Aridibaculum aurantiacum: one gene and its partner. The protein of the gene in region 1 interacts with the protein of each later gene in a pairwise test. Links are inferred from orthologs where the notes say so. Each region holds a gene or a part of one and is shown on either strand. Other genes may lie near its edges.

Region 1 (3,505 bases):
AGAATGAACGGTAGATGTCATTCAATCCTACAAAACCAGCTTCTGCAAGCTTCTTGTTTTCAGGATCCAATTCAAGGTAACGGTTCAATGCAGTGAATGCTTCTTTACTTGCATTAGGATATTTGGCCCTCATTGCTTCGTTACCAGCTAGCATTCCATAAACCTGAGTCTTTAGCATCCATGCTTCTGCATTAGATTGACCTTTGGGATCAGCTACAAGTTTATCTACTTCAGTCTTTGCATCTTCCAATTTTTCAGGAGCAGCACCTGGTAACTGACTTAGGGTTACTGCAGTCTTCGCTTTCTTCAGATCCTGTGCTACTAAGCCTGTAAAAGCAAAAAATAACAGTGCAACGGCAAGCGTTATTTTTTTCATATTAGAGTGTGTTTTATAGATTTTCTGAATTGTTTTCTTCTGTATTATCTTCTTGATTATCAGCAGCTTCATCAGCATTACCTACTATTTCTCCTTCGGCTGCCGCAGCTCCTTCTATTTTGTCAAGTGCTTCGTTCTCGGCATCTATGGAAGTTTCAGTAAGCACAATTGCTTCTTCCTGTTCTTGTATTTTGGAAATAGCTGCTATTTCATCTTTTTCATCAATACGTATCAGTTTTACTCCTTGGGTAGCTCTACCTGCTTCACGTATATCAGCTATACTTGTTCTGATAGTTATTCCAGACTTACAAGTTATTACCAGGTCTTCTTTGCCGCTTACGTCCAAAATTCCTACCAAGCTACCTGTTTTGTCTGTAACACTTATGGTTTTAACACCTTTACCACCACGATTGGTGATCCGGTATTCATCAACTGCTGTACGCTTTCCAAAACCTTTTTCACTAACTACTAAGATGGTTTTGCTGGTGTCGTCCTGATGGACACAAATCATACCAATTACTTCATCCTTTTCGTCTTCTACTTCTATACCGAAAACTCCGATCGCACCACGACCTGTAGGACGTACCTTTTCTTCAGGAAAACGGATGGCTCTACCGCTTTTAACCGCCATCATCACTTCACATTTACCATCAGTCAGGCGCGCTTCTATCAGTTGATCGCCTTCCATGATGTTGATGGCATTTACACCATTTGCACGTGGACGGCTGAATTCTTCTAACAGTGTCTTTTTGATGATACCACGTTTAGTGCAAAGCAGGATATAGTGGTTATTTATGTATTCCTTATCAGATAGATCTTTAATGTCGATGATAGCACGCACCTTATCATCCTGCGGCAATTGCATCAGGTTTTGAATAGCACGCCCTTTACTGGTCTTATCCCCTTCCGGTATCTCGTACACCTTCATCCAGAAACAACGTCCTTTTTCGGTGAAGAACATGAGCGTATGGTGGGTAGATGCTACAAAAAGATGTTCAACAAAGTCCTCTTCACGGGTGCGGCTTCCAATGGAGCCACGGCCACCTCTTTTTTGCTGGCGGTACTCGTCAGAAGATGTTCTTTTAATGTATCCTAAATGTGAGATAGTGATCACAACATCCTCTTCCTCAATGAGATCTTCAATTCTCATCTCATTTGATAAGAATGAAATTTCACTTCTTCTCTTATCTCCAAACTTATCTTTTACCTCTTGCAGTTCAGTCTTTATAAGGTCATAACGCAGCGCTTCACTACCTAATAATTCCTGTAAACGAGCTATCAATTGCATCAGGCTATCATATTCTTCTTTGATCTTTTCACGCTCCATGCCTGTCAGTCTCTGCAGTCGCAGTTCCAGGATAGCTTTAGCTTGAATTTCATCAATTCCCCAACCAGCATTCATCAAGCTTTCCCTTGCCTGGTCAGGTGTAGCAGATGCCCTGATAAGTCTTATCACCTCATCAAGATGATCAAGAGCAATGAGATAACCTTGTAAAATATGTGCTCTTTCCTGCGCCTTTCTCAGCTCGTACTGAGTACGGCGGATGACCACATCCATCCTGAAGTCAACGAACTCAACGATGAGTTCTTTCAGGTTCATCGTTTTAGGACGACCTTTCGTAAGTGCCACATTGTTGATACCGTAGCTGGTCTGTAGTTCAGTAAACTTGTATAACTGGTTGATGATCACGTTGGCAACAGCATCGCGGCGAAGATCTACCACGATACGGGTGCCTTCGCGCTTGTTACTTTCGTTGTTTACGTGGGCAATTCCTTCAATGGTTTTATCATTCACTAGCTGACCGATCTTATCAGTAAGCGCGTCACGGTTTACCTGGTAAGGTACCTCAGTGATCACGATCTGCTCACGTCCGCTGGCTTTGGTATCTACATGGCATTTTCCACGTACCACTACCCTTCCGCGGCCGGTCATCATTCCCTGCTTCACGCCTTCCATACCGTAGATGATACCGCCAGTAGGGAAATCCGGTGCTTTAACATGCACCATCAACTCTTCTATCGTAATCTCTTTATTATCAATGTAAGCCACACAACCATCTACTACTTCACTTAAGTTGTGAGGCAGCATATTGGTAGCCATACCAACCGCAATACCACTACTTCCGTTAACCAATAATTGTGGTATACGTGTGGGCAGCACCACAGGCTCCTGCAGGCTATCATCAAAGTTTAGCTGAAAATCAACAGTTTCTTTTTCAATATCATCGAGCATGCTTTCGGCAATGCGATGCAGGCGCACCTCGGTATAACGCATCGCCGCCGGTGGATCACCATCCTGGTTACCAAAGTTTCCCTGGCCGTCCACCATGGTGTAGCGCATCGTCCAATCCTGCGCCATACGCACCAGCGTATCGTAAATTGATGAGTCTCCGTGTGGATGGTATTTACCCATTACCTCACCTACTATACGTGCTGATTTTTTATAAGCCCTGTTACTGAAGTTTCCGAGTTCGTTCATGGCGTACAAAACCCTGCGGTGTACAGGTTTGAAGCCATCACGGGCATCAGGTAAAGCCCTGCCTACAATCACCGACATTGAATAGTCGATGTAGGCGGTTTTCATTTGTTCTTCAATATTTACCTGGATGATCCGATCGTTGTCGTTTGTCTCAAGTGGTTTTATATTCTCTTCCATGTACTTTTTTAGTAACCTCTTTGGGTTGAAATTTCCAGTGAATACCTACTATAAAGAAGGTGGGCAAATGTACACCCTTTGCCGCACATTTCAGGCTGTGAAACGTCTGATTTTATAGCGGTTATACCAAATGTTCTGGTAAATTTCTATGCATCAAAAGTGGCGGCTTCTTCATTGAAAAATCAGGATAATGATCATGCTGTAGAGCGAAATTTGCTGATATAAAATTGTCCGAACAGGCTGTTGGAGTTTCACGCAACAAAGAAGAATGATCAACAATGAGTTATCGTGCATTGGGACAAAGAATAGATACATTTTGGTCAGCTTTTACTTCATCCTCAACTGTATCTTTGCCGCCATCTAAAGTTTCAACTTATTCAATATGCAGGTTTTTAAGTTTGGCGGGGCAAGTGTAAATAGCGTAGAAAGGATCCAGAACATTCCAAACATCATTCTTCCGTACCAGGGGCAGT
Region 2 (3,225 bases), on another replicon or contig:
GTTTCCAACGTAAATGTTCATTTGTAAAACTTTAAAAAAATAAAAAAAACCATAATGAACACAGCGAACAACGTACCAGAGAAACATTTACTTTAAAAACGTCCAGAGAACAATTGAAACTGTAAAGATCATTAGTGGAATAACGAAGATAGACATTTTATTTATACTTCATATTTTTTGAAAAAGAAAACTACCATCTTGGAAATCAATGTTGGTAAGTAATTGGCAACTAAGCTTCTAGCCATAAAATAAGATAAGTTAAGATCAGTTTATATGCAGAGAAACAGGTAAATCTAGCAACATGATGCAGAAAATGGATGTAGATAAGGGTTTCAATCATCCTCCTAATACCGAGGAAAAAATAGTTGATCAGAGAACTTTTTCTTGAACATTTCCAGGACTGCATAAAGTTATTCCTGGCGGTATTCATACATTATTCACAGGCTATCACCATTAACCCAATGAAGCCCTAAATACTTGTTTCATTAACAGCAAGAACCCTATATTTTACGTAGTTTTGCGCACCTCCGAGAAACATTAAATCGAAGGATTGTCAATCATTTATGAACGAAGAAATTTTAACCGGCGAAGTAGTACAGAATGCGAGTTACGGGGCAGATAGCATCCAGGTGTTAGAAGGATTGGAAGCTGTGCGAAAAAGACCTGCAATGTATATAGGCGATGTAGGAATTAAAGGTCTGCATCACCTGGTATATGAAGTGGTAGATAACAGTATAGACGAAGCACTTGCTGGCTACTGTAAAAACATCAACGTAACCATTCATGAAGATAACTCCATTAGTGTAAGTGATGATGGTCGTGGTATTCCTACGGCAATGCACACCAAAGAAAAGCGTAGTGCACTTGAAGTTGTAATGACAGTGTTACACGCTGGTGGTAAGTTCGATAAAGGATCGTATAAAGTGAGTGGTGGATTGCATGGTGTGGGTGTAAGTTGTGTGAACGCACTTAGTACCACGCTACATGTAACTGTACATAGGGACGGAAAGATTTACGAACAGGAATATCATTGTGGTGCCCCTGCCTATCCTGTAAGGGAAATAGGTACGTCTGATATAACCGGTACCACTGTACGCTTCTGGCCTGATGGCTCTATCTTCCAGGAAACTGTTTATAGAAGAGAGATACTTGAAGGAAGGTTAAGAGAGCTTGCTTACCTAAACAGGAAGATCGCTATCAACATCACCGATATGCGCGAACTGGACGAAGAAGGCAAACCTTATTCTAAAAGTTTCTATAGCGAAGGTGGTATTGTTGAGTTTGTAGAAATGCTTGACAAAAATGGCCATCGTTCTCCATTGATTGCTAATACGCTTTTTGTAGAAGGACATGATGTGGCTAGTAATGTAGCGGTAGAGGTGGCAATGACGTATAACGATGATTTTAAAGAACACATTTTCTCCTACGTAAACAACATCAATACAATTGAAGGCGGTACACACGTTACTGGTTTCAGGCAGGCATTGACGAGGGTTTTTAAAACTTATGGTGATAAAGAAGGTTTGTTTGAAAAAGCCAAAGTAGCTGTGGAAGGTGATGACTTCAGGGAAGGATTGAGTGCTATCATTTCTGTAAAAGTACCCGAGCCACAATTTGAAGGACAAACAAAAACAAAACTTGGTAACAGTGAAGTAAGTGGTATTGTACAAACAACAGTAGCGCGTGCTTTGGAAGCATACCTTGAGGAAAATCCAAAGGAAGCTAAGAACGTTATCAGCAAGATCATTCTTGCAGCACAAGCTCGTGTGGCGGCAAAAAAGGCCCGCGAAATGGTGCAGCGTAAAACGGTAATGAGTGGCGGTGGTTTGCCTGGTAAACTTGCAGATTGTTCAGAAAGAGATCCTGAAAAATGCGAGTTATACCTGGTGGAAGGTGACTCAGCAGGTGGTACTGCAAAGCAGGGAAGGGAAAGAAGTTTCCAGGCTATTTTGCCATTGCGTGGTAAAATCTTGAACGTAGAGAAAGCAATGGAGCATAAGATCTACGAGAATGAGGAGATACGCAATATGTATACAGCTTTGGGTGTAACGGTAGGAACGCCTGAAGATCCTAAGCAATTGAACCTTCAAAAGCTTCGTTATCACAAGCTCATCATTATGACGGATGCGGACGTAGACGGAAGTCACATTGCTACGCTCATCCTTACATTCATCTTCAGGTATATGAAGGAGTTGGTAGAAGCAGGATATGTTTATATAGCACAGCCGCCTCTTTACCTGGTAAAGAAAGGTAAGGACCAGGACTACGCTTATAATGAAGAGCAACGTAAAGCCCTTGTAGAAAAGCTTGGTGGCGGAAAAGATGAAAGCGTAACCATTCAGCGATATAAAGGTCTTGGTGAAATGAATGCTGACCAGCTTTGGGAAACCACTATGGACCCTGCTCGTCGTACGTTGAAAAGAGTAACAATAGAAAGTGCTGCAGAAGCAGACAGGATATTTAGCATGCTGATGGGCGACGAAGTAGCACCACGTCGTGAGTTTATTGAAACCCATGCTAAGTACGCTAAAATTGATGTTTAGTACTTGCTAATAATCATATCTAAGAAGGAAGGTCTAAAGCCTTCCTTTTTTTATTTATAACACTTCTTGCTGCAGCGCTATTGCAGGGTGAAAATTGCCTTAGCAGAAAAATTGTAGCTTGTGCACTTTATTATTAGAAATTTTTCAAAAACAGAACAATGGATACTTCAAAAATGATCAAGGCTTATTGCTTAAAAACAAAAGAGAAAAATGTACCGATGCATGAAGCAGTAATATCTAAAACAGCCAAGGGTGGATATATGGCTAGTGGCCACGATGGTAAAGGAAATAAGATGGCTGCTATCATGAGTGAAGCAAAAGCACTACAAGCCATTGAAGATGGTGTAGCTACAAAAGGATTCTAAAGCATTACCAGTTTGTTTTGCTAAGTAAACTTCTAGAAAGTTTGCTTAGTACAGCAGCGGTATATACAACGGACAGAGTAATGAAACCTATACGCGTCTTTTTGTTGATAACAACTTGTTTTCTCATGCATAGATCGTATGCACAGGAACCTGGAATGGGTAGTGCATCGCTGAGTGCGGGTTTAGAATTAGCATTGCCAACTGGTGATCTTAAAACAGGCGCTGGAATAGGATTGGGCGCAAGTTTGAAAACTGCTTTTCCTGTGATACCATATGGAGATGTAACAGTCTCAGCAGGATATTTACGTTTTTCTGGT

The links.
Region 2: the proteins of gyrA (region 1) and gyrB interact in binary tests that used the Escherichia coli proteins (3 or more experiments, as listed by UniProt). The link is inferred for Aridibaculum aurantiacum from one-to-one orthologs.

Annotation. Positions count from the first base shown.
Region 1 is NZ_JAFEWC010000001.1:2,383,297-2,386,801, forward strand. What follows is about bases 190-3,360. They hold gyrA (DNA gyrase subunit A), read right to left. Parts: upstream 3,033-3,360; coding sequence 390-3,032; downstream 190-389. Other genes in these bases: J4N22_RS09980 (hypothetical protein), read right to left, coding at 190-376. Also shown: more of J4N22_RS09980, read right to left, coding at 1-189; J4N22_RS09990 (aspartate kinase), read left to right, coding at 3,415-3,505. UniProt on the Escherichia coli protein: A type II topoisomerase that negatively supercoils closed circular double-stranded (ds) DNA in an ATP-dependent manner to maintain chromosomes in an underwound state.
Region 2 is NZ_JAFEWC010000003.1:13,808-17,032, forward strand. The notes cover bases 163-3,053. They hold gyrB (DNA topoisomerase (ATP-hydrolyzing) subunit B), read left to right. Parts: upstream 163-563; coding sequence 564-2,543; downstream 2,544-3,053. Other genes in these bases: J4N22_RS13935 (hypothetical protein), read left to right, coding at 2,702-2,908; J4N22_RS13940 (hypothetical protein), read left to right, coding at 3,034-3,053. In the rest of the region: J4N22_RS13925 (RNA recognition motif domain-containing protein), read right to left, coding at 1-21; more of J4N22_RS13940, read left to right, coding at 3,054-3,225. UniProt on the Escherichia coli protein: DNA gyrase negatively supercoils closed circular double-stranded DNA in an ATP-dependent manner to maintain chromosomes in an underwound state.